Regions from separate parts of the Brevibacillus sp. FSL K6-0770 genome, predicted to be linked through region 1. Evidence: riboswitches for the same ligand, from Rfam matches in the RefSeq annotation. Region 1 holds a riboswitch; each other region holds the start of a gene.
The links. Region 1 has a riboswitch for lysine ahead of dapD (2,3,4,5-tetrahydropyridine-2,6-dicarboxylate N-acetyltransferase). Riboswitches for the same ligand answer to the same signal wherever they lie in the genome.
Positions count from the first base shown of each region.

Region 2: it holds a riboswitch for lysine, as region 1 does, so the genes downstream of both, NST23_RS08445 (aspartate kinase) here and dapD (2,3,4,5-tetrahydropyridine-2,6-dicarboxylate N-acetyltransferase) in region 1, are expected to answer to the same signal.
Region 3: it holds a riboswitch for lysine, as region 1 does, so the genes downstream of both, NST23_RS05665 (amino acid permease) here and dapD (2,3,4,5-tetrahydropyridine-2,6-dicarboxylate N-acetyltransferase) in region 1, are expected to answer to the same signal.

Region 1 covers NZ_JBBOBQ010000001.1:3,816,755-3,826,918, forward strand. The annotation lists gene NST23_RS17945 (aspartate aminotransferase family protein) at 1-948, opposite strand, end outside; gene dapD (2,3,4,5-tetrahydropyridine-2,6-dicarboxylate N-acetyltransferase) at 963-1,673, opposite strand; lysine riboswitch at 1,777-1,966, opposite strand; gene NST23_RS17955 (flavodoxin) at 2,122-2,565, shown strand; gene NST23_RS17960 (GNAT family N-acetyltransferase) at 2,658-3,203, shown strand; gene NST23_RS17965 (EcsC family protein) at 3,200-4,027, opposite strand; gene NST23_RS17970 (hypothetical protein) at 4,067-4,264, opposite strand; gene NST23_RS17975 (hypothetical protein) at 4,336-6,381, opposite strand; gene NST23_RS17980 (class I SAM-dependent methyltransferase) at 6,578-7,378, shown strand; gene NST23_RS17985 (hypothetical protein) at 7,375-8,049, shown strand; gene NST23_RS17990 (HlyD family secretion protein) at 8,135-9,655, opposite strand; gene NST23_RS17995 (ABC transporter permease) at 9,674-10,164, opposite strand, start outside.
Region 2 covers NZ_JBBOBQ010000001.1:1,716,779-1,726,942, reverse strand. The annotation lists gene NST23_RS08475 (S8 family serine peptidase) at 1-237, opposite strand, end outside; gene NST23_RS08470 (MarR family winged helix-turn-helix transcriptional regulator) at 430-891, shown strand; gene sdhB (succinate dehydrogenase iron-sulfur subunit) at 922-1,671, opposite strand; gene sdhA (succinate dehydrogenase flavoprotein subunit) at 1,690-3,447, opposite strand; gene NST23_RS08455 (succinate dehydrogenase cytochrome b558 subunit) at 3,466-4,077, opposite strand; gene NST23_RS08450 (DUF2507 domain-containing protein) at 4,403-4,855, shown strand; gene NST23_RS08445 (aspartate kinase) at 4,960-6,201, opposite strand; lysine riboswitch at 6,433-6,619, opposite strand; gene uvrC (excinuclease ABC subunit UvrC) at 6,706-8,487, opposite strand; gene NST23_RS08435 (DUF2164 domain-containing protein) at 8,517-8,768, opposite strand; gene trxA (thioredoxin) at 9,028-9,345, opposite strand; gene NST23_RS08425 (hypothetical protein) at 9,507-9,794, opposite strand; gene NST23_RS08420 (electron transfer flavoprotein subunit alpha/FixB family protein) at 9,916-10,164, opposite strand, start outside.
Region 3 covers NZ_JBBOBQ010000001.1:1,100,426-1,110,115, reverse strand. The annotation lists gene NST23_RS05675 (CGNR zinc finger domain-containing protein) at 183-740, opposite strand; gene NST23_RS05670 (DinB family protein) at 898-1,392, shown strand; lysine riboswitch at 1,510-1,696, shown strand; gene NST23_RS05665 (amino acid permease) at 1,809-3,251, shown strand; gene NST23_RS05660 (TolC family protein) at 3,449-4,501, shown strand; gene NST23_RS05655 (TolC family protein) at 4,850-5,902, shown strand; gene cidR (cidABC operon transcriptional activator CidR) at 6,060-6,971, opposite strand; gene NST23_RS05645 (CidA/LrgA family protein) at 7,084-7,455, shown strand; gene NST23_RS05640 (LrgB family protein) at 7,452-8,126, shown strand; gene NST23_RS05635 (aminotransferase) at 8,239-9,420, opposite strand; gene NST23_RS05630 (Lrp/AsnC family transcriptional regulator) at 9,417-9,690, opposite strand, start outside.

The sequences.
Region 1 (10,164 bases):
CAGTCCAGCCCACAGGTAGGCAATCACTTCGTCTACGCTCGCTGCAAATGCGGGATCGAGCAGTTCGTCCAGCACGACATTGCCCAAAGCAGCCGAAAGCGGAGACGGCGCAAAAGTCGTGCCGTGATCTCCCGGCTTGAACTGGTTCATCAGCTTCGTCCCGGCAATGACGCCACCGAGCGGAAGTCCGCCGCCTACTCCTTTGGCAAACAGGATCAAATCTGGCGTCACGCCTGCGTGCTCGTAGGCAAACAGTTTTCCCGTCCGTCCCATGCCTGTCTGGATTTCATCCATGGCAAACAGCATGCCTTCCTCTTGGCAAATGGTCGCCACCTCGCGCAAAAAGTCTACAGACAAAGGCACGACACCCCCGGAGCCAAGAACAGGCTCCATCAGGACGGCTGCTGGCTTTGCCTCGCGACAGATGGCGCGCAATCCGGCTGTGTCCTCCGGATCAAGCTCGTACACGGGAAAATCCGGCTGCGGAAAATCTTGATAGACGTGCGCTTGCCTGGTCAGCCGAACGGCGCCCAGCGTCCTGCCGTGAAAACTGTTGCGCAAGACGACGATCCCTTCGCGTCCGGCTCCGTCGGTCTTCGTCCATTTGTGAATCATTTTGATCGCGGACTCGGTCGCCTCTGCGCCGGAATTGGTGAAGAACACTTTTCCCGGGATCGTCTGCTCGACCAGCCGCTTGGCCAACAGGATCGCCGGCTGGTTCAAAAATACGTTGGAAATGTGCAGGAAACGTTCTCCCTGATCGCGCAGCGCCTGAACAATCCGCGGGTGGGAGTGGCCCAGCACATTGACTGCCAGGCCCGTAAACAGGTCCAAATACTTGTTGCCCGCTGTATCGTACAGGTAGTTTCCTTCCCCTTTGGCGATCGCGATAGGCAAACGTTTATAAGAAGAGACGATGTATTGTTCGTCGAGCGTACGCCAGTCCATGTGAGCTCTCTCCCCTACAGCTGACGTAGCTCCTGCTTGATCTCCGTCTTGGAGCGAGTTTTGTCGTCGATTTGTTTGATGACACGAGCAGGTGTGCCCGCAACAACCACGTATGGCGGCACATCCTCAATCACGACCGCGCCTGCTGCTACGACCGCGCCTTTTCCTACGCGAACGCCTTCGAGGATAACCGCATTGGCACCGATCACGACATCGTCTTCGACAACAACCGGCTGTGCGGAAGGCGGCTCAATAACGCCTGCAATGACAGAACCAGCGCCGATGTGGCAATTTTTCCCGATTGTACCGCGTCCACCTACAACCACGTTCATGTCGATCATCGTGCCTTCGCCAATTACCGCGCCAATATTGATCGAAGCTCCCATCATGATCACCGCGTTGTTTCCGATGGTAACCTGGTCACGGATGATCGCGCCCGGCTCGATGCGAGCCTGGATGCCTTTTGTATCGAGCAATGGAATCGCGGAATTGCGGCGGTCGCTTTCTACCACGTAGTCCTCGATTTTGTCGGCGTTTGCAGCCAAAACAGGCTCGATCTCTTTCCACTCGCCAAAGACGACGCCAGTAGAGCCAGTGATGAACGTTTTTGCGCTGGCACCGAAGTCAATGCCCTCCAGATTGCCTTTCACGTATACTTTCACAGGTGTTTTCTTTTCGCTTTTTTGAATAAACGCGATAATTTCATTTGCATCCATCATGTTCACAGGTAAATCCTCCTTTTTGGTCAAAACCTTGCCTTGTTTAAATTGACTAAAAAAAGCAATGAGTGCATTCGCTATCTCATTGCTTTCCAAACTGCCCAAGCAAATCGTAAATAGCGCTCCACAAGAAGACAATCGTCTTTTGTGACAGGATGTTCATTGTTCATGAGCCACCCCAGCCGCTGCTGTTCGAGGGGAACAACAACCGCTTCGGCGCTTTAGCCTTTCCTCCTTTTCCCGCCCCCCGGCAGATGACGAAAAGATGTACTATTCTTCGGCGCACCTCTATTTAGACTTCCAATATTATAATTTCATTTAACTCTACCAAAATCATTCCCATGTGGCAACAGCTTTATAGAAAGAAAAAAAATCATTGACAACGAGAATCATTTTCATTATCTTATTTTTGTGAGAATGATTTTCATTATCTTATTTGGAGGGTTTCAACCTTATGAGCCGCATTTTGATGGTTTACGCAAGCATGACTGGAAACACACAAGAGATTGCTGAAGCGATTGCTGAGGGTATTCGATCCACAGGAAAAGAGCTGGAGATAAAAGAAGTGATGGACGCAACAGCCAAGGAACTTGAGGACTACGATGGCATCCTGCTCGGCGCTTACACTTGGGGCGACGGCGATCTTCCGGACGAGTGCCTGGACTTCTACGAAGAGATGGACGACATCGATCTGACTGGCAAAAAAGTAGTCGCATTCGGTTCCTGCGATTCCGCTTACGAGCACGTTGGCGCTGCCGTAGATACTCTCTTGAAAAAAGCGAGCGAGCGCGGTGCGGAAACACCACTTGAAGGCTTGAAAATCGAGCTGTCCCCTACAGCGAAAGAAGTGGAAACCTGCAAGGCGTTTGGCGTTTCTTTCTCCGAATTGCTGGGCTAAGACCAGAAGGCCGCTGAAAAGAAAAAGCCTTTCCACTTAAATCAAGTCATGGTACAATGTCGATCCGACTTTTTCCAGGGAGGATTGATATCATGACGCTACATACAGAAACGGTCTATCTGCGACCTCTGGGCATGGACGACGCAGCCGAGCTTCTTGAGCTTCGGCTGCGTAATCATGCTTTTTTGCAACCTTTTGAACCGATTCGGTCGTCTTCCTTTTTGACGCTCACGGGCCAACAGGAACAAATCGCCCAGGCGGAAAAAGACTTTGCCGCTGGCACAGGCTACGCTTTTGGCGTCTTTCTGCGCGAAACGGACGACATGATCGGCCGTGTTGCCCTGTCAAACGTCGTACGCGGCGCCTGGCAAAACGCAACCATCGGTTACTTCATGGATCAAAGCTGCAACCAAAAAGGCTACACGACAGCCGCCGTCAGGCTCGCTCTCGCTTTCGCCTTTCAAGAAGCCGGTTTGCACCGCGTGCAAGCCGCTGTCATGCCTCGCAATACGGCCTCTATTCGCGTTTTGGAGAAAAACGGTTTTCGCAAGGAAGGGTTGTCCTTGCACTACTTGCAGATCAACGGCGTGTGGGAAGATCATCTGATTTTCGCGCTGACAGCCGAAGACCTGGCTTAATCACGCTGCGCTGTTTCTTGTGCCCGCAATCGCTCCAGGATTCGCCGCTTGCGGTAAAGCATTCTCCCCGCTTCGGCGACATCCTGTACGGTTGAACGATTCAAGTACGCTCCGAACAAAATACCCGCAATCGGTACCAGCTGAAACAGCTTTTTCCACCCGAAATTTTCGGTGTACGTCACGACGACCTCCCGCCAGCCTTGCAATTGCGCGATGACGTCTTTCTGCGCAGCTGGCTCGTCAAACCGGGAAAGCTCAGCCAAAATCGCTTTTTTCCCGACAATATCCGAGGAAGCAAATTGAAGACACTTGACCACGAACAGGCGCTCTCGCTTTTCTTCTGGCCGATATCCGTAGCAGAGGGCCATTTCTTGCAACACTTTCAACGAAGTGCCCAAAAGCAACGGAATGTCGATAGCCAATGTAAAAATTCCGCCGATCCCCGTCGTCGCACCTTGCACCGTGGCAAAAGTCGCCCGCGACTCTTTCAGATTAAGAGCCACTTCATCCATGAGCACAAGCGGCGCTCCTGCGACCTCTTCTGCTCGCGGCTGCCTCGAACCGGATTGCTCCTGCTCAAGCCGCTGAGCGAACTTGCTGTAAATCGCCGCATCCGAAACGAGATACGTCCCTCCCGTTTCAAGAAATGCCGCCATCTCGTCTACTGCCGTTCCCAGCTTATCCCTGACGAAATTCGGCGTTATTTTATCCAGCCAGACGAAAGGAAGCCTGCCCAGCTTTTCCCAAAACCACAAGTCGTTTTGATCTTTCTCCCATGCTTCTACCTCTGCCAGCTCCTGCTGCAAATATGCTCTCGACTCCATCTGTCCCAATCCCTCCCACACCTTTCCGCTCTTCCGTTTCTATTGCTCGCCGCGCTTTTGCTTCCATAAGCACTGATTGCGAAGCAGCTGTTTGATATGCTCCCGCAACTGCTCAGGCGTGGAAAAGCGTGCAAATTCCTTACTGTCTGTTACGATTCCCAGCTTCAAATGTTTCACTTGCTCCCCTTCGATGCAAAAACCGAACTGTTTCAGAATGGCGATCTGTTCACTGGTCATCTCGCTTGCCCTCCCCTTCGAGCACTTTTCCCAACAAAAACCCCCCTGCCAACTGCAAGGGGGACGTTTGCTTATTTCACTTCTACTTTCAGAGACATGGTTTCATTTCGTTCCTGGACGTTCAAGTCTTTCACGTATTTTTTGTCTTTTAGCACAAGCGAGCAAGTCTTGTACGTAAGATGGTTGGTCACCTTGATTGTGTAGACGCCTGCTTTTCCGTCGTTGTCCTCGATAATTTGCCGCAAATCGAGGGATGACATTCCCTCATCTTCGTATTCATCATCCGGGTCTGACTCGAAAAGCGCGATTTCCTGTCCTTCATAAAACACTTGAACCGTGTTGTCGGATGAAATCGTCGCTCCAACAGTCGTCTGATTGGAGCCAACTGGCGTCTCTCCGTACGTCCAGACGAGGTTCGGCATGTAGTAAGCCGTGCCGTTGCGCCCCGTTCCATCCCGAAGCTTTTTGTTTCCGCTGCGTTTTGCGTACGTAGCTTTTAGCCGCAGCTCTCTGTCATTGTCCAGCTCTGCCAAGGAATTGACTGAAATGGTCTGCCCGTCGCGATATTCCTTGCCGCGATTGTTGATCAACAGCAGCGGCGATTGGGTAGGAGCCAAGCCTGATTCATCCTTGTCGCAGGCGGGGACAGCCGGGATTGGCCGGACATCTTCAATTACTTGAATATAGCCGCACCACGACTGGCGAGGCTCCCGCTTGCTGTAATAGTTCACCTTGAGTCGGCCTGGCTTGTAGCTGGACAGCAGGAGCGCTGTATGATCCCAGTTCAGCTTCGATTCATCCACCACCACGTTGTCAACGGCCCAGAAGCCCGGCCCTTCGTCGTCTGACGCTTCACTGCCATGCTCCACATGCTCCGCCGCTGTCGCCAGCCAGATCACATGTACAGGTCTTTGGTAAAGCTTCACGGTAATATCGGACGAGGACAAATTTTCCCGCTCGACCATCATCGAGGATTGCGCATTTTGCTGCATCAGCACATCCATCGTCGCAGTTGCACTCGCTGAATCACACGAGTTGGGCGCACCGGGAACCTGAATTTTTACTTCCGTTGCTGAGCTGCCCCAGATGTTGTCAGGATTGGTTGTCTGATTCGGCTCAAAAGTGACCGTCATCGTCATTCCCGCCATCATTTCCGGAATCGCCACCTCGAAATGCTGGGAGTCGGTCAAAGTCTGTCCTGTCCCATTCGCCGACCAGCGTCCGGCAACGGGAGAATACAGCGGAACCACTCCCGGAGCCGCAGGGGCAGAGATTTGCTGGCCTTGCGAGAGCTTTTGACCATTGGCGTCCGTTCCCATGTACAGTTCCGCCATGCCGACGCGAATATTTGTCGTCCAGATGCTCATGCTCATGTCATCGGGAGTGAACACGAGATCGTATTCTCCATTTGCCAGCGTTCCCGTCGCAAAAACGGTTCCCGGTACCGCTTTTAGCTCGGCACCTGTTGCTTTGTTGGTCATTTTCCACGTTCCCGGAACCGTGCTGGCAAAATTCGTAGAGCCCATCATGCCGAAAATAACTGTCTGACGGCCGGCTGGAACTTCCTCGCCCTCAGCCTTCTCCCCTTCAAAAACGCTCGGGTAGTTTTGCGCTTCTACTTGAAAGCGCACATGCACGGTGCTTTTCTGCCCTTTGGCATCTGATACGACAAACGTGAGTGTATGCAGGCCAGCCGTCAATTTGGCAGCCGGAATGGAAAAGCGGGGAACTTGCCAACGGAACGTGCTTTGCGAAGACTGCTGTTCGGCCTGGTACTCCGGCATGGCAACACCGTCAAGCATCACCTCGCTTTTATTGAGGTTCGTGCCGCTACCATACGTCGTTTGCAGCAGGTCGATATCGAGAGGAGTATCTGGCGGAAGGATAAATTCGTCATTTTTTACCCAGTTCCACCCTCCTGAATCCTGGCCAGCCACTTGATAGTCGTTAAAGATAATCATATTGTGAACAGGCTGCGAAACGGGCTTTGCTACTTGGCTGTTTTTCTTCATAGATGTTGCAGCCCCTGCTCCCATGGCTGGCGGAGCCGATACTCCCGACAAAAAGGTGCCAGTAGCCAGACACACAAGAAGTGCTTTTACAACCCATTTTTTCACGGAATATTCTCTACCTTTCTTTGCATTCGCTGTAGTGTTTCCACTCGTCTTTCTTCGACAAAATGAGCCTGATTTCCTGTGCCGTTTGAAAAAATTCCGCGCCATGCACATAGGTAAAAACTATTCGTTTGATCATTTTTATAGATTTGATTTATACCTATAAAACTGGTAAAACAAGAGAAAAGGAGGGAGACAGATGAGTCTCACGAATCAATGGAATGCCAAGCTCTACGATGACAAGATGGGTTTTGTGTCCGCTTATGGCAAAGGACTTTTGGAGTGGCTTTCCCCCGTGCCCGGCGAAAACATTCTCGATGTAGGCTGCGGCACCGGGGATTTGAGCGCGCAACTGGTAGAGGCTGGCGCCAAGGTGACAGGCATCGACTTTTCTGCAAGTATGATCGAGACAGCCAAACAAAAATATCCACAGATTGCCTTTTCCGTAGCCGACGCCCACTCCTATCAATCAAACGAACTGTATGACGCTGTTTTTTCCAATGCGGCGCTGCACTGGATGAAAAAGCCGCAGGAAGTGATTCAGTCTGTCTGGCAACTGCTCGTTCCCGGCGGACGCTTCGTTGCCGAGCTTGGCGGAAAAGGCAACTGCGAATACATCCTCCAAGCTTTGCGGATCGCATTGAGTCGGCACAATATTTCGGCAGATGAGCGCTCTCCCTGGTATTTTCCAAGCATCGGCGAGTACACTGCCCTTTTGGAAAAGCAAGGCTTTCGCGTCACACTGGCCTCCCACTTCAACAGACCAACCACCCTGCCAGATGGCGATCAGGGGTTACAGCATTGGCTGGATTCCTTTTGCAGCCCTTTTTTCGCGGGACTGTCCGCGCAAGCGAGGACGGACATCCGCGAAGAGGTGACGGAGCTGCTGCGCCCGGCGCTTTTCCACGCTGGCAGCTGGGTCATGGACTACAAGCGACTGCGCTTCATCGCCCGCAAGGAAGCCACGCCAACCTCTTTGCAGCCGGATGCCAGCCGATGAAGCGAATTGCCTGCTTGCACGCGCACCATTCGAATATTGCGCTTTTAGCCGATGCCTTCGCCGCGCTCGACGTCGAACTTGTTCATTTCGTCGATCCGGGCATTCTTTTGCAAAGCACAGGAGCTGTTGTCCTTGCGATCGAGCAGGCGCACGCGAAACTGCGCGACCATTTGCAGTGGATGAGTCGATGTTCGGCAGACGCCGTGATCATCACCTGCACCCAGTACGCTTCTTACCTAACCCCAGAAGACGAGGCCAGTTTCGCGGTTCCCATTTTCACCATAGACGGCCCGCTTCTTCAGGAACTGTCGCTTGATCCCGGTGCGAAGCTGCTTTTGTTCAGCAACCCGGCCACAGTCGAACCGACCATGAACCGCTTGCGGAGCTACGCGCAAGCAGCCGGGAGCGATCCCGCAATCGAGCTTCACATCATCGAAAATTCGTTTGACCTGCTGATGGCAAACAGACAAGAAGCATACTGCGCCAAAATAAAGGAAGCGCTCCATCACCTTCAACTTGCCCGTCCTGGCATAGCCTTGGCAGCGGCGCAGCTGTCCATGGGTCCGGCAGTTGAGCAGTTCAGCCGCGAGACTGGCCAGCTGGTGGCTCATCCTTTGAAAAGCTTGACCTCAAACGTCTGCGAGAGACTTTCATTGACCCGCTATCGCTAAAAAAGACAACAGCCAACGCGATCCGTTTGCAAGACGGGTACACAAGGCTGTTGTCTTTTCTCGTTGCATGCTCGTGCTGTAATCCTTACATGCCTTCCGGATTCATCATCAATACTTCTTCGCCTTCATTCAGGCCATTGACAATCTCTACAAAGTCCGCGCCTTCCAGTCCGATCTCAATTTCTTTCGGTGTCGGCTCTCCAGACGACGGGTCTTTGACCATGACGGTTGCATGTCCTGCTTCCATGACCTCAACGGCATTCAGCGGCAATCGCTTCACGTTGTCTTTTTGCCCGACGTAAATATCGCAGTCACCCGTCATGCCGTGCTTCATATCGGCAGCCTCGCTCAACTCCACCTTGACGGCGAAGCGAACAGACTTGTCCTCTTTTGTCCCTTCTTTCGGAAGCTCGGTGACTTTCCCTTTGAACGGCTTGTTGCCAAAAGCATTCAAGTAAACATCTACGCTTTGGCCGAGCTTGATCGCTGGAATATCCATCTCATCTACCGCAGCTACAAAGTAAACAGAGGAAGTATCCATAATAACGGCAACTGGCTCAGAACCAGGGGTTTCGCCTTCTTTGACATTCAGCTTCGTGATGACCCCGCTGATCGGCGCTTCCACTTGCTTTTTGGCGATTTCCCGCTTTTTCTGCTCCAGGTTCAGCAGCGCTTCTTTCAAGGAAAGCTCTTTGTCTTTCAGTTCCAGCTCGGAATCGGTCAAATCCATTTTGAACAAAAGCTGTCCGCTTTTGACTTCGTCTTCCTTGTCAATCTCCACTTTTCCGATCTTGCCATGCGTTCCGGCCAAAATCTCCATTTCATCCGACAATTCAAACGGAGTGGCTTGCTGACTCATGTACAGCACCCCTTTAGGGTCTGTGTACTGAACTTGCCCGATATCTCCTGCGTAGAGTGCACCCGGCTTCTTGACCAGCACTTCGACGTCGTGAACGCCACCCACGCCTTTTTCCTTTTTCCCGATCTTGTCGACCTTCGTCACCACTCCATCCACATAATAGAGAGAGGCGGTGACAAACACCTTCACAGGCTGGCCGACGCGGAACTGATCCGCTTCAAACGCCGTAAACTTCCCGACAATTTTCAAATTGTCGGTGTTGACCAGCTTCGCTACAACCGTGTCAGGAGTAACCGAGTCTCCTTCTTTCACGAGCAGCTCTTTCACCTTCCCGGCTTTGTTGGAGACAATCCGGTCTTTCTTGTTTTTCAGCTCACTCAACTCTTTTTGCGAACGGGTGATCCCCAGCTCCAGCTTTTGCAATTCGAGCTGGGCGTCCATGCTGTCTACGGTAAACAGCACGTCGCCTTTTTTCACCGCTTGTCCTTCTTTCACGAGCAGTTTCTGCACCTTGCCGCTGCTCTCGGACCGGACTTCCTCACGCGCTTTTGCTTCCACGGTCCCGGAAGAGAAAATCGTTTTCTTCACTTCCCCTACATCTACGACAGCCGTCGGGAAGGAAGGCTCTTCTGCCGGCGGTTCTTCTGCCACCGTGTTTTGCGACTGGTAGTATGCGTAGCCACCGTAGCCGCCCCCTCCCAGAACGACCACGATTGCTGCCAGTATGATCCATTTTTTCTTGTTCATCTTCGTTCCCCACATTTCTTATTCTGATCGAATCGCTTGAAGTGCGCTTAAACGGGAAGCCCGAATAGCCGGGAAAATCCCTGCGAGCAAACCGATAACAAAGGAGAAGCCGATGGCAAACAGTGCCAGCCAGGCTGGAATGACTGCCAATTTGCTCGGTTCGCCTTCCGGTCCGCCTCCGCCATACCCCATGTTCAAACTGTCCATAATGCCGCCCGAAGCTCCGAAATAATTCACCAGTTCTACAGCGCCCCAGGCCATGCCAAGCCCAGCCAATCCACCGATCAGACCGATAAAGCCCGACTCCATCAGGAACAGCCAGCGAATGTTGAATACCGTTGCGCCAATCACTTTCATGATGCCGATTTCTTTCGTTCGCTCCAAAATCGACATGATCATCGTATTGACGATCCCGATCGTGGCTACCAGCAAGGAGATCGCCGCGATACCGCCCAAGACCATCTGAATCACGAAGAAAAATTTGTTGATCGTTTCCAGCTCGCGCGCTG
Region 2 (10,164 bases), 2.1 Mb from region 1:
TGGAACCGACTCCGAGCGCTGCCACTCATTGGCGCTGCTTGCCCGCTGTCCGCTCCCTGCCGTCTCTGCTGAATGACTTGTATGTAATGGCTGCTTCATTTCCGCCAAATCCTGCATGACCACACGCGGCAGAACAGCGGAGTCGCCAGAAGCGAACACGTCTGCCTGCGTCTGATTCACGGTTGTTACGGGAAGCAAAACCAACGCTAACCCTAAGCTGATCACCTGTTTTTTCATCGTTTGCCCCCTTGTTGGAAGTACACCCATTATGTATCAGTTTTCACTGGGAACCGCTCGGGTATTCTCGTCTTTTGCCGTAAGGTTGACAAATCAGGTGATTCGGCCTATATTTAATTACGTTAAATATTTCCTGTACGAAACTTCCTCGTTACTATATTGCTACTATGCTGTAAGGAGCTGAAATTCAGCATGTCTTCCCCCTCCCCTGAGTCAATAGATCGCCTGCAAGAGGCATTCCGCACGATTATGCGCACACTTGGGTCACAGTTGGCCGAGCCTGTGGCAGGTTTGACCGGACCGCAGTTTTATATTCTCCATCAATTGGAGCAACGCCAAAGATGCACCGTCGGAGAATTGGCCGATTCCATGAATGTCAAACCAAGCGCAATCACTGCCATGATTGATCGCCTGGACAAGCACGGGTACGTAAGCCGCGACCGCGATGAGGAAGATCGGCGCGTCGTGTACATCAGTCTTTTGGATCACGGAAAAAGCATTTTGACCAAAGCCAAGCAAAATCGGCTGGAGGCGTTGAAGCAACTGTTTGCTCATTTCACGGATGAGGAATGGGAGCAGTTCGTGTACATGTTTGAAAAACTGGCAGTTGCGGCTGTCCAGGAAGCAAGACAAAAAGGCGTGCATTCCGGGTAACCGGCGCACGCCTTTTCTTTTGACAACAGCTTAGGAGAAGAAGAACTTCTTCACAGCATGTTTGACTGTTTCTTTGTTCATGTGAGCGATCGAAGTGGTGAGCGGGATGCCTTTTGGACAAGCTTGCACGCAGTTTTGCGAGTTACCGCAATCGCCGATACCGCCATCCTCCATCAGTGCTTCCAGACGCTCATGCTTGTTCATCATACCAGTTGGATGCTGGTTGAACAGACGAACTTGCGAGATTGCGAACGGTCCAATGAACTCGGCTTTCGAGTTCACGTTCGGGCAAGCCTCCAGGCAAACACCGCACGTCATGCATTTGGACAGCTCGTACGCCCATTGGCGCTCAACTTCCGGCATGCGTGGACCTGGTCCCAGATCGTGCGTACCATCGATTGGAACCCACGCTTTTACGCGTTTCAGCGCATCGAACATGCGGCTGCGGTCAATCGACAAGTCACGTTGTACAGGGAATGTGCTCATTGGTTCCAGACGAATCGGCTGCTCCAATTTGTCTACCAGCGCCGAGCAAGCTTGGCGTGGTCTACCGTTGATCACCATCGAGCACGCACCACATACTTCTTCCAAGCAGTTCGATTCCCAGTTTACCGGAGCGGTTTTCTGGCCTTGTGCATTGACCGGATTGCGTTGAATCTCCATCAGTGCACTAATGACGTTCATACCAGGGCGGTACGGGATTCTGAACTCTTCCTTGTATGGAGTGCTGTCAGGGCTATCTTGGCGGGTAATAATCAGGTGAATCAATTTTTCTGCCATGATCAGTTTCCTCCTCTTTTAGTGCTTCTTGTCAGACGTATAGTCACGTTTCCGTGGTGCAATCAACGAAACATCGATGTCTTCATAGTAAATCTCTGGCGCAGTTGTTTCCGGGTTGTACTTCGCCATGGTTGTCTTCATGAAGTTCTCGTCATCACGCTCTGGGAAGTCTGGTTTGTAGTGAGCACCGCGGCTTTCGTTACGCATGAGCGCACCGATTGTGATCGCGCGGGAGAGAACCAGCATGTTCCACAGGTGACGGGTAAAGGAAGCACCGGAGTTGCTCCATTTGTTTGTATCGTTGATGTTGATTTTTTTGTAACGCTCCATCAACTCTTGAATCTTGGCATCTGTTTTTTCCAGACGGTCGTTGTAGCGAACTACCGTTACGTTGTCTGTCATCCACTCGCCAAGCTCTTTGTGGATCAGGTAAGCATTTTCTGTTCCGTCCATTTTCAAGATGCCGTCGTATTTCGCCTGCTCTTTGCTTGTGTAGCTGTCAAAGAGAGTAGAAGACAGGTCGTCCGAAGATTGGTTCAAGCCTTTGATGTACTCGATAGCTTTCGGACCGGCAACCATACCGCCGTAGATCGCGGACAACAGGGAGTTTGCACCCAAACGGTTTGCGCCGTGCTGGGAGTAATCGCACTCACCCGCTGCAAACAGACCAGGAATGTTGGTCATCTGGTTGTAATCTACCCACATACCGCCCATGGAGTAGTGAACCGCAGGGAAAATCTTCATTGGTACTTTGCGTGGGTCATCCCCAACGAATTTTTCGTAAATCTCGATAATACCGCCCAGTTTTACATCCAGCTCTTTTGGATCTTTGTGGGACAGGTCGAGGTATACCATGTTCTCGCCGTTGACACCCAGTTTCATGTCTACGCAGACAGAGAAGATTTCGCGAGTCGCGATATCGCGCGGCACCAGGTTTCCGTATGCAGGATATTTATCCTCCAGGAAGTACCAAGGTTTACCGTCTCTGTATGTCCATACACGTCCGCCTTCACCGCGCGCAGATTCAGACATCAGACGCAGTTTGTCGTCGCCAGGAATCGCTGTCGGGTGAATCTGGATCATCTCACCATTGGAGTAGATAACGCCTTGCTGGTAAGCCGCAGACGCTGCTGTACCCGTGTTGATGATCGAGTTGGTCGATTTACCAAAGATGATACCAGGTCCGCCTGTTGCCAGAATGACAGCATCTGCACGGAAGGATTGAATTTCACCGGAACGCATATTTTGCGCGGTAATCCCGCGACAGGTTCCTGTATCGTCCAAAACGGCTCCGAGGAAATCCCAATATTCGTACTTGGTTACAAGACCTTCTGCTTCATAACGGCGTACTTGCTCGTCCAAAGCGTACAGCAATTGTTGACCGGTAGTCGCGCCTGCAAACGCAGTACGGTGGTGCTTGGTTCCTCCAAAACGACGGAAGTCCAGAAGACCTTCTGCTGTACGGTTGAACATAACGCCCATACGGTCAAGCATGTAAATAATTCCAGGTGCTGCATCACACATTGCTTTTACAGGCGGTTGGTTTGCCAAGAAGTCTCCGCCGTATACTGTATCGTCAAAGTGCTCCCAAGTGGAGTCGCCTTCCCCTTTGGTATTTACCGCGCCGTTGATACCGCCCTGTGCACATACAGAGTGGGAACGTTTTACCGGAACCAGGGAGAACAGCTGGACGGGAACGCCTTTTTCTGCTGCTTTGATGGTAGCCATCAAGCCGGCCAAACCACCACCGACAATGATCAGTTTACCTTTTGCCATGATTGAGTCCCCCTATCCCTACAGAATGAAAGCCGACATCGCACGCAATCCGATGAAGGTTACAACTACGAATACGACCATAGTGAAGTATGTTGCAATTCGTTGGGAACGTGGTCCAACTGTAATTCCCCAGTGAACCAGGAACGACCAGATTCCGTTGGAGAAGTGGAAAACCGTACTGATAATCCCAATTGTGTAGAATACGATCATTGCTGGGCTGCTAAGAATGTCAGCCATCATGTCAAAATTTACGGTTACACCCATCGCTTTCGGGATACGTGTCGACCACACATGCCAAACAATGAAAATGAGGGTAATGACTCCTGTCAGGCGTTGCCACAGAAACATTTGGTTTCTGAAGTAACTGAAGTTCCCCACGTTTTGTTTTGCCTGGAATGCGATGTAGAGACCGTAAATAGCGTGGAACAGGATCGGGATGTAGATGAAAACGAATTCAACGATCAAGAGAAGTGGAACTTTTTCAATCAGACCAACAGTCTGGTTGAACGCTTCTGCTCCGTGGGTCGCTTGATAGTTGGCTGTCAAGTGAAACAGCAGGAAGAGCCCGATCGGAAACAAACCAAGAAGTGAGTGCAGCTTGTGACTGAGAAAGCTATGGCCTTTCGCCATACAATGGTCCCCCTTTCAGTGTATGTAGCGCTCTTTTATGGACCTTTCTCCCATATCCTAACCCATTGCCTACCCTATTAGACATGCCAAAAAGCCGTTAGAACCTCTCACGCCTAACTTTGTCGGAATGTGTCAAAATACGAAAAAAAGTTGGGCAAAACTTTGACCAAATCCAATTGTACTCTTGTCGACAGAGAGCGTCAAGACAATCAATAGACTAAATACATTGATAGAATAACTTTGTTCAATTTCACTATTTTTTCTATGAATCGGTCATAGAGTCCGGGCTTCTCTCATACTCTCTTACAAACAGGAGGGAAGCGCCATGAACCAAACCGATCAGCTGGCAGCACTGTTGCCGCCGCAAACGATTCCCGTAGCGGAAAGAATGAACATGCCCTACCTCGGCTACCATCTGCTACGCGAGACATTGACGAACAGCCTGCTCGGAGACAGCGAGAGTCCAATTTTGTACTGGCTGGGAAAAGACCTCGGGCGAAAAATCCCCATCCAGTCTTCCACAGGTCCGATTATGCCTTTTATTCGCCTCGGATTGGGACAGCTTGATCTTTTGGAAGAGTCTGCCGAAACCATCGTCTACAAACTCACCCATACGATCCACAACTACCAAACACCGGAACGCCTCAGCCGCTCCCTGTCGCTCGAAGCAGGCATCATTGCTGGCAGCATTGAGCAATGGAAAGGAAAAGACACCTTTGCCCGGCTAGAGGTCGAGAGTAGTTCTACGATCATGATACGCGCCCATACTCCAAAGTGATCCTTCATGCCAACCATTGGCAGCGCAATAATTGTCAGGACTGGCGTGTCTTGTCAGGTCAAAAAGATGCCCCCTCTGCCTACAGGCGAGGGAGCATTCGCTGCCTAGATTCCGTGCACCACTGCTGTCTCTTCCACATCGAGTCCGTATGCCGAGTGCAGGCTGCGGACAGCAAGCTCAGTCTGCCCGGCAGGAATGACGCAAGAAACTTTGATGTCTGAAGTTGAAACCATTTTAATAGAAATTTCTTTTTCTGCCAAAACGCGGAACATCTCGGCAGCCACTCCCGGATTGTTGACCATGCCGGAGCCTACGATGGACACTTTGGTCAGGTTTTGCTCGTAATCGACTTTTTCGAAGCCAAGCTCTGCTTTGTGGTTTTCCAACGTGTCCAATGCCTTTTTCAAGTCATCCGCAGCAACCGTGAAGGAAATATTCGTCACTGCTGCGTCATAGGAGCTTTGAATAATGATGTCGACGTTCACCTGATTGTCCGCCAGCGTATTGAACAGGCGGGAAAGAGTCCCAACCTTCGCAGGCATACCGACAACCGTGACTTTTGCTACATCCTCGTCATGCGCGACTCCACTTACTACTCTTCCTGTTTCCATGTTGGCAACCTCCTCAACGTACGTACCTTCTTCGGCAGTAAAGCTGGAGCGGACGACCAGCCGTACTTTGTATTTCTTCGCGGCCTCCACCGAACGCGGGTGAAGAACTCCCGCTCCGAGATTCGCGAGTTCAAGCATCTCGTCGTACGAGATCATGTCCAGCTTGCTTGCCGCTGGCACCATCCGCGGATCGGCTGTGTACACACCGGACACATCCGTGAAAATCTCGCATTTGTCTGCATTCAAGCTGGCGGCCAGCGTAACTGCCGATGTATCCGAACCACCCCGGCCGAGCGTCGTAATTTCTCCTTCGTCGCTGAGACCTTGAAAACCTGCTACGATCACAACACGTCCGCGGCTTATTTCTGCCTGGATGCGCTCAGAATCAATTTGTTTGATTCGCGCCCGGCCATGAATCGCTTCCGTCGTGATTCCAGCCTGCCAGCCTGTCAAAGAAATCGCATCGTAGCCTTTCGTGTGCAAGGCCATTGCAAGCAAGGCGATAGATACTTGCTCCCCCGTGGTCAGCAACATATCCAGCTCTCGCTCGGACGGGTAGGCGCTGATCTGTTTGGCCATATCTACCAATACGTCTGTAGATTTGCCCATCGCAGATACGACGACCACCACATCGTGCCCTTCTTCTTTGTAACTGGCAATTCGATCTGCAACTCGTAAAATTCGCTCAATGGTCCCTACAGAGGTGCCTCCGTATTTCTGCACGATCAACCCCATGCGGCTTCTCTCCCTTTTCTCATATCCAATGATTGTAGAATGTATCTTTTGCTGCCGTTTTATGAATCTCTCTATTTTTACTGGAAAAAGTCTGTATAAAAAAGGCACCGACAAGGAATAAGTACCTGCCGCTGCCTACTGTTTCGACATACCGGTTCCTCCCTCCCAATTACACGCGGTCCATGGCAGCACATGACAAGGCAAATCCCTGTCACCGCTCACATCGACACACCGTGAGATAGCTCTCCATCTGGCGCCGGTCAAGAGCCAGATGACAGTCCTGCACTTGTTCAATGCAGACCCAGCATGGAGACAAACGGGTTTTTCTCCACACTTCGGCGAATCCCCCTTTCCCGTTCCCTTCACAGATACCCGATCTCAAGGTGGTACTCATGGTTTTCGCGCCTCTACCTCACTCCATAAATGGAAGTGAGGCTAACTATTCTGTTTGAAACGCATTATATCATGGGAATCCGAGCGGTTCAATCGCTTTTTGCAAAACCGTTACGATTCCAGCTTGCGCAAATGAGTGATGATCTCTCGGGCCAGCTTGTCGCCGATCCCAAGCTGCCGGAAATCCTCCACAGTCGCTTCGCGCATTTTTTTCAGCGAGCCAAAATGGGTAAACAACAGCTTGCGCCGCTTCTCGCCGATGCCCGGAATTTCATCCAGTTGGGAGGAGAGCATCGTTTTCGTCCGTGACTGTCTGTGGAACGTGATCGCAAAACGGTGAACCTCGTCCTGAATGCGTTGCAGCAAATAAAACTCATAGCTGTCCCGCTTCAGATTCACGGGTTCTGGCGGATCGCCGTACATCAGCTGCGCCGTTTTGTGCTTTTCATCCTTCGCCAAGCCGCAGACCGGAATATACAGCCCCAATTCGTTCTCCAGGACGTCCATGGCAGCGCTGATTTGGCCCTTGCCTCCGTCAATGACGATCAAGTCCGGCAACGGCTGGTTTTCCTTCAACAACCGCGAATAGCGTCTGCGGACAACTTCGCGCATGGAGCCGTAATCGTCGGGGCCTTCGACCGTCTTGATCTTGAACTTGCGGTACTCCTTTTTGTCCGGACGACCGTCTGTAAACACGATCATCGCAGACACCGGCTCTGTTCCTTGAATGTTGGAGTTGTCGAACGCCTCGATCCGATGGGGAACGCCAATCCCCAGCACGTGCCCCAAATTGTGCACAGCCTGAATCGTCCTCGCATCATCTTTGGACATCAGCGCGAACTTCTCCTGGAGGGCAATGCGCGCGTTTTCACAGGCCATCTCGACCAGCTCGCGCTTTTTGCTCCGCTTCGGTGTCAATACTTTGACCCCGAGCCATTCGCTAAGCAGCTCCGGCTCGCTTTCCTCCGGCAGCAAAATTTCTTTTGGCAGCGCGTTTTGCTTGTCGTAGTAAAACTGGGTGACGTACGACATGAAGTCTTCGCTTTCGCCGCCATAGTATGGAAAAGAGGTCGTCTGCCGCTCGATCATTTTGCCCTGGCGCATGTAAAAAATTTGAATGCACATCCAGCCCTTTTCTACCGCAAAGCCGATAATGTCGCGGTCTACCGTGTCGGTAAACGTGATCTTCTGCTTTTCCATCACCGCTTCAATGCTCTTGATCTGATCCCGCAGTTCCTTGGCCCGCTCGAACTCCATCGCTTCTGCCGCCTGTAGCATTTTCTCGGTCAGGCTCTGCTTCATCTGATCATGACCGCCGTCGAGGAATCGGCTAATCTCGTCAACCAGTCGCTGGTTTTCCTCTGCCGAAACCTCGTACACACAGGGAGCAAGACATTGGCCCAAATGGTAGTACAAGCAAACCTGTTTGGGCATGTTGCGGCATTTGCGCAAAGGATAGAGCCGGTCCAGCAGCTTCTTCACCTCGGAAGCATCACCAGCGTTTGGATACGGGCCAAAATATTTGGCTTTGTCCTTCAGCACCTTGCGAGTAATCTCCAGACGAGGCTGTTCTTCATTCGTGATTTTGATGTACGGATACGTCTTGTCATCGCGCAGCATGACGTTGTAGCGGGGGTCATGCTTTTTGATCAGGTTGCACTCCAACAGCAGCGCCTCAATCGCCGAGGCTACCACAATGTACTCAAAATCGACGATCTCGCTGACCAAAAGCTGCGTCTTCCCGTTATGGCTACCCGTAAAGTAGGAGCGTACGCGGTTTTTCAGCACTTTAGCCTTTCCGACGTAAATAATTTCCCCGCTTGCATTTTTCATCAGGTAGCAGCCGGGTTTTTCTGGCAGCACAGCCAGCTTATCTTTCAACGAACGGTTCATGGCTGCTCCCTCCCTCGTTCTTTCATCTGCTATCGCTTTTTCATGACGGGCTGCTCCAGGACGTACAGCTCGTCTTCCAGTGCGCTCATCCGTTCCAGCAAAAGCTTGCGGCTATCCTGTACTCCTTGGTTGTAAAAAAACGGCCCCAGTTCTTTGGAAAAGAACTCGATCATCTCTTCCGTTTCCAGATTGCCCAGGTTTTCCGAGCGTTGTTCAGCGAAAAACCGCTGTATTTTCGACACGAGATAGTCGCTTTGCTCTTTCGTCAATTTGCTTGGCATCAAATGACTTCCTTCCCTTATCATTCCTGCAATAAGAATGTACGTTCTATGCTCATAGTATCACGATTCGGCGGATTAGAAAACGTAGCTCCGGCATAATCGCAGCCCAAGCAAAAAAACTGCCGCTTCTCATTGCAGCGACAGTTTAATCGTTCGTGAAAACGCTTTCTATTATAAGGAAGCAAAAAGACAGCATCCGTGCAGACATGAGAAAAGCGGCATTGGAGCGCCGCTTCTCATGCTGTCTGGTCGTTTATGCTTACAGGTGTTTGCCTACGGTTGCCATGAGGGCTTCTTTTGGTTGGAAGCCGATCACTTTGTCTACAGGCTGACCATCTTTGAAGACGATCAAGGTCGGGATGGACATAACGCCAAAACGGCCTGCGGAATCCGGGTTGTCGTCAACGTTTACTTTGACGATTTTGAGCTTGGAGCCCACTTCTCCGTCGATTTGCTCCAGGACAGGAGCGATCATTTTGCAAGGGCCGCACCAAGGAGCCCAGAAGTCAACCAGGACAGTACCGCCTTGCTCTACTTCCTGGGAAAAGTTTTGGTCAGTTGCATTTACGATTGCCATGGAAAGTTACCTCCTCGAAAAGTCAATTACTAAAAAAAGGGTTCAGACGCTCCTACAGTATATCATCCAAAAACAAAAATGACTACGGCGCCCCGCACTTTGTGCGCACTTCACGCTATAGTCTATCCAGAGTGTCGCTCCCTTATTGTTGACCATTCGATTTATTGACCGACTTGCTTGATACGGTTGATCTCCCGTTCATGGTCGCTCACCTTTTTGTGCATCAAACCGATGTCAGCTTCGATCAGCTTGTCTTGCCGCTCCAGACGCTCCAGGCGCTGGGTAGCATCATCGCGGAACTCGTACATCTCGTCGCGAAATGCGTACATCTCCGTTTTGAACTCATACATCTCAGCCTTGAACTCCCGCAGCTCCTGCTGCACGTCTTTGATGAGCCGATTGTTCTCCGCCACCATGTGAACCAGTTGTTGCAACAGCTCTTCACTCATGACGCTCACCTCTCCTATTCATTTATTATAACAACCGAGAACAGAATAAGGTAAGGGTTTGGAACAAAAAAAGCGCCCCGGGAGTGGGACGCTTCCATGTGTGACAATTGTTTCTTTCGCCTTACACCAACACTTTTTTGAACTCGGCAGTCAGCAGCGGGAGCACTTCGAACAGGTCGCCCACGATGCCGTAATCGGCCACTTGGAAAATAGGTGCTTCCGGGTCTTTGTTGATCGCAACGATCACTTTGGAGCTGGACATCCCGGCCAAGTGCTGGATCGCCCCGGAAATTCCGCACGCGATATACAGGTCAGGTGTGACGACTTTTCCGGTTTGCCCGATCTGCATGGAGTAGTCGCAGTAGTCGGC
Region 3 (9,690 bases), 2.7 Mb from region 1:
TTCCATGTACGTCATTTGCATTTGCGGATTCGCGGGCTACACATACTGAAAGCATGACGCTTCCCATGCCGTAAAACGTTTGCTACAACGATGGCAGCGACAGCAGATCGTGGGCTTCTCCCTGCTCTTTTGCCCAGACATGAAAAAAGGCGCAGTCTGTTTCTCTGCCCCTTTTCCTTCGCTCATTTTTTCTCCTTTTGCCGCTCCCGAAAACGGCGTACCTTCATCAGATTGCCGCACATTTTATCGTCGCACCAGCGCCGCACCCGGTTCCGGCTTTCATCGTAGAACACCCAGCAGCAGTCCTCGTTGTCGCAAATCTTGATCCGCTCCAGATGGGACGGAAGCAACAGCGTGGCAAAAGACCCGGCGATCCGCGCCATGACCAGTGGCCATCCTTCAATCGCGCTATGCCATTCCTGCGCATAAGTTGCTTCCTCTTCACCAGGCACGACGCGAACGTAAAACGGAGCTTTTGCCAGCGTCTCGTTCAGCTGCTCCAACTCCTCTTGCAGCAATGCCTCCCCGCTGACCACCTTTTCCAAAAGCATTCGCATATACTCGCGAAATTGCACAAGAACAGCGACGGTTTCCTCGTCAAGCGGCAGCGGTGCCTGCAATTGGTGCTCTTGCAAAAACCATTCCTGCCATTCCCGCTTTGCCAGGCGATTTTCCTTGCGGCCTGTCCCGCGCCAGTCACGCCAATCGCTGTTTAAAAAATCGATGCATAGCCATTGCACACTTCTCTTCCCCCATCTATTTTCGCTTCTTGTAGGTAACACCAACATATGGTAAGATCATCTTGTAACCACCAAAATTCATTTTGAACGTTACAAACTTCTTCTTATTACCATTATAGCGCTTCACCAATCTGTTTGACAGACGAGGAGGAAACACATGAATCGGATGGAATTGCTTGTTCATGAATGGGAGTGCACGTATGACAAAGAAGATTGGTATCCACCGCTCAAGCACGCCCTGGATGGCGTGACCGTGGCCCAAGCCAGCTGGCGTCCCGAAGGAGAGGCAGCGAACACGATCTGGGAAAATCTCAGTCATCTGCTCTATTTCAAAGAGCGTTTGCTGCACCGTCTATCCGGTACGGATTTTCCTGGTACGGCTGAGACGAACGATGACACCTTCCAACCATCCGGAGCGCCAGACGACGAAGCAGCTTGGCAAGCGGCGGTGCAGCGCATGGAAGAAGTACATCGCGGCATTCATGAAAAGCTCCGCTCCCTTTCCGACGATGCATTCGATCAGCCGCTGCCCACCATCTCCATCGGGCAAAGCGTGATGAGCATCATTTTGCACGACGCTTTTCATACGGGACAAATCGTGCAAATCCGCAAGCTGCAAGGCTCTTGGCCTGCGCGCAGGTCATTTTTGTAGCCCTTGCTCCCACTCTAGCAATATTTTGCAGCATAACTTTTTTCATTGATTAATAACGATCAATCTTATATAGTTGATAAATAAATCAACTTCATACATGTTATCCTCATCTTTCACGGTGAGGGTAGAGGTCGCGGCTTTTATGTCATCCTGTACGAGATTCAGAAGAAATCTATGACTCCAGGAAAGGGAAAAGCCGCCGAAGCTCATATCGCATCTCTGTGCGCGTGGGCTGGGGCTGTACCCGAAAGGGACAGAACTGTCACGTTTGCTTGCCGGGCAAGCGTGGTGTGCTATCTTCAGTGAAGGCTTGGTGGGGATTGGATGATACCGCCCTATGCCGTTTTTGGCTATTGGCGGTTTTTTCGTTTCCGACCGACCTTCTCAAAATCTTCGAAAGGTCGTGCAAGCATCTTATGTCACAGAATCAACTGCAACGTGGTTTGAAAGCCCGCCACCTGACGATGATCGCCATCGGCGGCTCCATCGGTACGGGCTTGTTCCTGGCGAGTGGAGGCTCGATTCACGAAGCCGGACCAGGGGGCGCTTTGGTCGCCTACATCGCTATCAGTATCATGGTTTACTTTTTGATGACCAGTCTTGGGGAAATGGCCGCCTTCATGCCTGTATCCGGCTCCTTTTCCACCTACGCCACCAGATTCGTCGACCCGTCACTCGGCTTCGCGCTTGGCTGGAATTACTGGTACAACTGGGCAATTACGATTGCGGTCGAACTGTCAGCCGCAGCTCTCATTATGAAATACTGGTTCCCGGATACTCCCGCCATTTTGTGGAGTGCCTTGTTCCTCGTCCTTATGTTTGCTCTTAATCTGTTGTCTGTCAAAGGCTACGGCGAATCCGAATACTGGTTTGCCTTGATTAAAGTAGTCACCGTCGTCGTCTTTATCATCATTGGTATTTTGATGATCTTCGGCATTATGGGTGGCGAAGCAGTCGGTTTCCAAAACTTCACCAAAGGCGATGCACCGTTCAATGGCGGCTTCATGGCGCTTCTCGGCGTCTTCATGATTGCCGGGTTCTCGTTCCAGGGAACCGAGCTTGTAGGGGTGGCCGCTGGTGAGAGCGAAGACCCTGCGCGCAATATCCCGAAAGCGATCCGCCAGATTTTTTGGCGCATCTTGCTCTTCTACATTTTCGCAATCCTGATTATCGGGTTGCTCGTTCCTTACGACAATCCGAATCTGATCAGCGGTGATATTACCGATATTGCCATCAGCCCGTTCACGATCGTCTTTGAAAAAGCCGGCTTTGCCTTCGCCGCCTCTGTGATGAATGCGGTCATCCTCACCTCCGTGCTGTCTGCCGGCAACTCCGGCATGTACGCATCCACCCGCATGCTGTGGGTGCTGGCGAAGGAAGGAAAAGCGCCAAAATGGTTTGCCAAAGTCACTCGCAACGGCGTCCCGATCAATTCCTTGATCATGACGGCTGCCATCGGTGCGCTGGCGTTTCTGTCTTCCCTGTTTGGAGATGGCGAGGTGTACGTATGGCTTCTGAACGCATCCGGCATGTCCGGGTTTATCGCTTGGCTCGGCATTGCCATCAGCCATTACCGCTTCCGCAAAGCGTACCTGGCACAAGGCCGCGACCTGCGTGAGCTGCCATACCGGGCGAAGCTGTTCCCGTTTGGCCCGATTTTCGCCTTTATCATTTGCTGCGTCGTCATTGTCGGCCAAAACTACTCGGCGTTTATCGGCGGCGAGATTGACTGGAACGGCGTGTTCGTCTCCTATGTTGGCTTGCCGCTGTTTTTGATCGTCTGGCTTGTCTACAAGTATACGAAAAAGAGCAAGCTTGTTCCGCTCCATAAAGTAGATTTCAGCATGGACGAAAAATAAATAGCTTTGCCAAACAAGTCATTGCAGGCTCCCTCACGTCGAGGGAGCTTTTTCTTTGTTTCATTTTATTTTTCCGATCAACTTTCTTATGCTTACATATTGACGAATGTAGACTGGAAATATATACTGTTCATGAAAATTTGATAATGAGAATCGTTATCGACAAACTCTTTTCCTATTCCCAAGGAGGCCCCATAATGAAGTCCAGGTTATCGAAGCATCTCTACAGCACTACACTGGTTGCCGCGCTTCTTGCAGGCAATACTCATTTGGCTATGGCCGCTCCTGCAGTCGTTGCAGCCGCAGAACAAACCCAGACCGCTCCTCTGTCTCTTCACGGTGCGATCGAACAGGCATTGAAAACCAGCATCGATCTTGAGCTGCTGCAAATAGATTACGATGTTACGGAATATGAAACGCTCTATACGCTGCGAGAAAAAGCGGCCATCCAGCTCGAAAACGTCAATACGCTCGATGATGCCAAGAAAAAATACGAAGACGCTGCCAAAGCGAGAAAAGACCTGGCGCTTAGCGAAGTCACTTTGAAAACCTCAAAAAACAATTTGCAGTTGCAAGTGCAAAAAGCGTATTTTGAAGTCTCTTCTCTGGAAGAAAAGATCAAGCTGCAAAAGCAAAGCATCCAACGCCAATACTGGTCAGAGAACGACGAAGCGAAAGAAAAGCTGTCCGCTCTGGAAACCAGCTACAAGCAGGCATTGGCCAAACTCAACGATCTGCTGAACGAAAAAAAGGACAAGTCCTGGCGCTTGGAAACCCGCGAGCTGTCCGCACCGCTTGTTGCCACTCTGGAAGAAGCCAAAGCGCAAGCCTATAAAAAGCGGCCTGACATGATGAAAGCTGTCGCCGAGAAAGATTTTGCCGAAGTCAAAGTTAACTACACGAAAGATTACACGCCCATCAGCACCTATAAAGGCAAAGTAGCCGTCAAGCAATTGCGCAAGTCCGACCTGGTGCTGGAACGACTGAAGCAAAAAGTCGATCAGGAAGTAGCCGACTCTTTCGAAAAGGTCGCCGCGGCGAAAAAAGCATTGGCTGAGAGCGTCCTTGCCAAAAACGAAGCAGCCAAGCAATACCAGCAAGCTTTGTCGGATTACACCAGTCAAAAAGCAGCCTTGAAAGACTTGATCGAAAAAGAAGCAAGCCTGTTTGCAGCAGAAACCAAAGCATCTGAATCGCTCTATCAATACAACCTTGCTGTCAGCACATTGGATCAATCGATCGGTTTCTAATATTTCGCTTCACGTAATATTTTTTCGTCATTTTCCCTCCTTTTTATCTGATGAATTAGGCAGCAAGCTCCAGACTGCCTTTTATATAGATCAGCGGCTCTCTCCTCTTTACTTTTGACCAAGCTCATAGCAAGAAAGGCGTCCGCTATCTGGATGCCTTTCTTGCTGCACGCTGCCTTTACACAAAATTTGTAAATTATTTAAACTCTTTGATTGATAAATGATGTTTTCTATCATTCCAACTCTCGATTTCGTATTGACGAACATCAGGTTGGAAATATATACTGTTCATGAAAATTGATAATGATTATCGTTTTCATTACTCATGAAATGAAGGAGGCTTTGTAAATGAAGTCCCGGTTGTCCAAACATCTTTACAGCACCACACTGGTCACTGCTCTTTTTGTCGGCAGCTCGCACCTGGCTCTGGCAGCCCCTCTCGCAGCGGCGGTGGAACAAACAGCAGTAGCTCCCCTCTCTCTCGATCACGCTGTTGAGCAAGCATTGAAAAACAGTGTTGACCTGGAACTGGCGAGACTCGATTACGAAACCACTCGCTATGAGTCTCTCCTGACCCTTCGAGACACAGCGGCAATCAAAAAGGATGACGTCAATTCGCTGAGTGAAGCTTCTGACAAGTACGGAGATGAAGCTGAAGCGAAAAAAGATTTGCTCGTCGGTGAAGCTTCCTTTGCCACCAAGCAAAACGCTCTGCGCCTCGATGTCCAAAAAGCATATTTTGAAGTTCGCGCCCTGGAAGAAAAAATCAAGGTGCAAAAGAAAAGCATCCAGCGCCAATACTGGGCCGATGACAATGACGCCAAAGACAAGCTGTCCGCTCTGGAAAGCAGCTACAAGGAAGCATTGGCCAAGCTCAACAGCTTGCTGAATGAAAAACAGGACAAAGAGTGGTTGCTGCAAACGAGCGCACTGACCTCTGCCCCGCTGAATACAGTGGAAGAAGCTCTTGCTCTGGCCTACCAAAAACGCCCTGACATGATCGAAGCCGAAGCGAAAAGAGAGTACGCCCAAATCAAAGCCGATTTTACGGCAGAATACTCCGCGGGAAGCACATATAAAGGAAGAATCGCGCGCAACGACCTGCGCAAAGAAGAGCTGCTGCTGCAAAGCCTCAAACAAAAAGTGAGTCTGGAAGTCAGCGATTCCTACGAAAAAGCGGCAGCTGCCAAAGCTGCACTGACAGCAAGCAACGCTGCCAAAGAAGAAGCTGCCAAACAATACGAACAAACTCTTTACGATTACGCCAACAATAAAAAAGGCTCTTTGAATGACCTGATCGACAAAGAAGCAGAATTATTCGAATCCGAAACCAAAGCTGCCGACGCTCTTTATCAATACAATCTGGCTGTAAGCGCCTTGAATCAATCTGTTGGTTTCTAAAACTTCGCAATACGAAATAATAATTTCATTTTTTCCTATACGACCATTCCCATTGTTGTAACAGGCTGCTCCTATCAACCAGCCGCCTTTTCTACCATATACATGCATACCATTTTCGGTCGCAGCCAGCTGCGGCCACTCCCATACGAGCAAGGCTTCATTCAGAAGATGAAGCCTTGCTTTTCATATGGGGCAAGCTTTCTTTCGTGAAGCGAATCCATTCGCGCGTCGCATACGAGAGATAGGCGTTTTTGCGCCAAATCATCCCGAGGTGCCATCGGATCGTCGGATTGACCAGCGCAAGACTGTGAAAACGGCGCGGGTCCAGCTCCCGGCAGATCGTTTGGGGCAGCAAAGTAATCCCGACATTGGCTGCCACCATTTCCGAGAGAAAGTCCCACTGGGAGCTTTTGTACATGACCGCAGGGTGAAAGCCGACTCGCACGCACTCGTCAATAATCCGGTTGTGCAAGGAAAAGTCTTCGTGAAACAGCAAAAAGCGCTCCTGCGCAAGCTCGATCAGCGATACCTCCTGCTGCTCGGCCAATGGATGAGTCGGGTGAACCACGACGCGAATCTGCTCGTTGACGAACGAGTACGACTCAAAAAGCGCTTCATCTGTCGGCAGCAAAACGACACCGCTGTCCAGCATCCCCGATGCGACATCAGCCTCCACTTTTTTCGAACCGACTTCCAGCAGCTCCAACTCGATCCCCGGATACTGCTCGCAAAACTTCCCGATGACTTTTGGAAAAAAGCTCGCTCCTACCATCGGCGGCAGCCCGATGCGAATTTTTCCGCGCTTTAGCTCCATCAAATCTGCCAACCTGATTTTCATGTTCTCGAACGATTTCACCATGACTTCCGCCTGGGAGAACAAAACCCATCCCGCATCGGTCAACGTGATGCGCTTTCCGACCCGCTCAAACAGCTCTACGCCAATTTCCTCCTCCAGATTGCGCACCATCTTGCTGATCGTCGGCTGGGTAATATACAGCGACTCTGCCGCCTTGGTGAAGCTGCTATGCCGCGCTACCTCCAAAAAGTATTGCAAATGGCGAATGTCCATCCGCTCTTCGCTCCGTTTCTTCTATAGATAAGATGAATGTTACTCATTCTATATATGCATTTTACCTATGAAAAAAGCTGATGTACACTTTTCCCAAAGGGAGAGGACCATCATGAAAAGACTGATTATCATCGCGGGGCAAGTAGCATTTTTCATTCTCATGTCTGTTTTGATGAACCTGCTTGTTTCTGCGCTCGGCTGGAAAATCCCCGGCAGCATCCTGGGGATGTTTGTTGTGTTTTTCTTGCTCCAGGCCAAAATTTTGCGGCTGGAATGGATTGAAACCGGAGCCGCATGGCTTTTGGCAGAGCTGTTGTTGTTTTTTATTCCGCCGTCTGTCGGCATTGTCTCGTACCAAAGCCTGATGCTGCATGAAGGGCTGCAAATTGTTCTGATTATCGTGATCGGCACTGCGTTCGTCATGGTCTGTAGCGGCTTGATCGCCCAAAGCATCTCGAAGCGGAAGGGGCATACACGCTCATGATGACCGGACTGATTGGCTTTTGGCTGACTATCGTCATTTATTTGACGGCCAAACGGCTTTATCGCTATAGACCGATTATGCTCTTTTCGCCTATCTTGTTCACACCGCTTCTGCTGGTTGTCCTGCTGCTGTGCGCCCAAATCCCTTACGCTGATTACAACGAAGGGGGAAAATGGCTGGCGTACATGCTCCAGCCTGCGACTATCGCCTTTGCTGTGCCACTCTACAAGCACTATCCTTTATTGAAGAAACACGCGGCACAAATCATGATCAGTGTCGTGTCCGGCTCGGCGGTGGCCGTCATCTCCTCCGCTGTGCTCGCTTTGCTTTTGCATACCGATCAGCAAGTGCTCTACAGCCTTTTGCCGCGTTCCATCACGACGCCAATCGCCATGAACGTATCGCAAATGATCGGGGGCGTTCCTTCGATTACCGCCGTGCTCGTCTTGATGACCGGAGTGCTCGGTTCCATCATCGGGCCGTACATCATTGCTTACTTGCGGATTTCCGATGATATCGCGCGCGGTGTCCTGCTGGGCACAAGTGCGCACGGCGCAGGGACGTCCAAGGCGTTTGAGATCAGTCCGATCTCAGGCACTGTCTCCAGTATTTCCATGATCGTAGCTGCGCTTGTCACACAGCTCGTCGCCACGATCGTCATGTCGTCATAAATTTATCCGAAAAAGCAATGCTGCTGCCTCACAAGCAGCAAGCTCCTGCCGAACATAAAAAAAGAGGACAGCGCTACTGGCACTGTCCTCTTTGCTGTTTTCCTCGCCAGCCCTACTGCAATCGTCCCATCAGGCGCTCCATCCGATCCAGCGCCTTTTTCAACTGCTCCATGGACGTCGCATACGAGCAGCGAATGTGGCCTTGTCCGCTCTCGCCAAACACGTCTCCCGGCACGACTGCCACTTTCTCCTCCATGAGCAGCTTTTCGGCAAACTCGGCGGAGCTAAGTCCTGTTGCCGTCACAGATGGGAAGGCGTAAAACGCTCCATCCGGTTCATGGCACGTAAGTCCGATCTGGCGGAAGCCATCGACTACGTAATTGCGGCGCTGACGGTAGCTCTCGATCATTCGCTCCATATCGGCGCGGCCATGGCGCAACGCTTCGAGCGCAGCCATCTGGGCCATCGTCGGCGCACACAGCATCGTGTACTGGTGAATTTTCAGCATGCCCGCGAGCAGATCAGGTGTGGCACACACGTAGCCGAGCCGCCAGCCTGTCATGGCAAACGCTTTGGAAAAGCCGGAAATCAGGATCGTCCGCTCTTTCATTCCCGGCAGAGCCGCGATGCTGTCATGCATCCGTCCGTACGTCAGCTCTGCATAAATCTCGTCGGAAATCACCAGCAGGTCGTGCTTTTCAATAATCGGCAGAAGCGTCTTCCACTCCTCTGCTGTCATCGTGCCCCCTGTCGGGTTGTTCGGGTAGCAGAAGATGATCGCTTTCGTGCGCTCCGAAATATTCGCTTCCAGCTCTTGCGGCGTCAGCTTGAATTGGTTTTCCATCGTCGTTTTCAAAAACTTCGGCACGCCGCCAGCCAGCCGGATGACAGGCTCGTAGGAGACGTAGCACGGTTCTACTACCAGAACTTCATCACCCGGATCGAGAATGGCACGCAAGGCGATATCAATCGCTTCGCTCGCTCCTACGGTTACGAGAATCTCCGTCTCCGGATGATAGCTGACCGAGAAGCGCTCCTCCAAATACTTTTGAATCTCGACGCGCAGCGGGAGCATGCCCGCATTGGAAGTATAGGCAGTGTGTCCGCGCTCCAGCGAGGAGATAGAAGCTTCGCGCATGCGCCAAGGTGTGACGAAATCCGGCTCCCCAACCCCGAGCGAGATGACCCCTTCCATCGATGCCGCCAGATCGAAAAAGCGGCGGATGCCCGATGGCTTCAAAGATGCGACTGTAGACGACAAGCGATTTTTTTTGACTGTCAATTGTGTACTCACGGCGTAACCACCATCCTGCGATCTTCGTCACGATCTTCCAGCTCAATGCCATCGTGCTTGTAGCGTTTCAAAATAAAGTGCGTCGCTGTCGATACGACAGAATCGAGCGTTGACAGCTTTTGCGATACGAAGGTAGCGACCTCTTTCATCGTCTTGCCTTCCAAAATGATCGACAAATCGTAGCTGGCGCCAGACATCAAGTAGACGGCCTTCACTTCAGGGAAGCGGCAAATGCGTTCGGCTACCTCGTCAAATCCGACATCGCGCTTG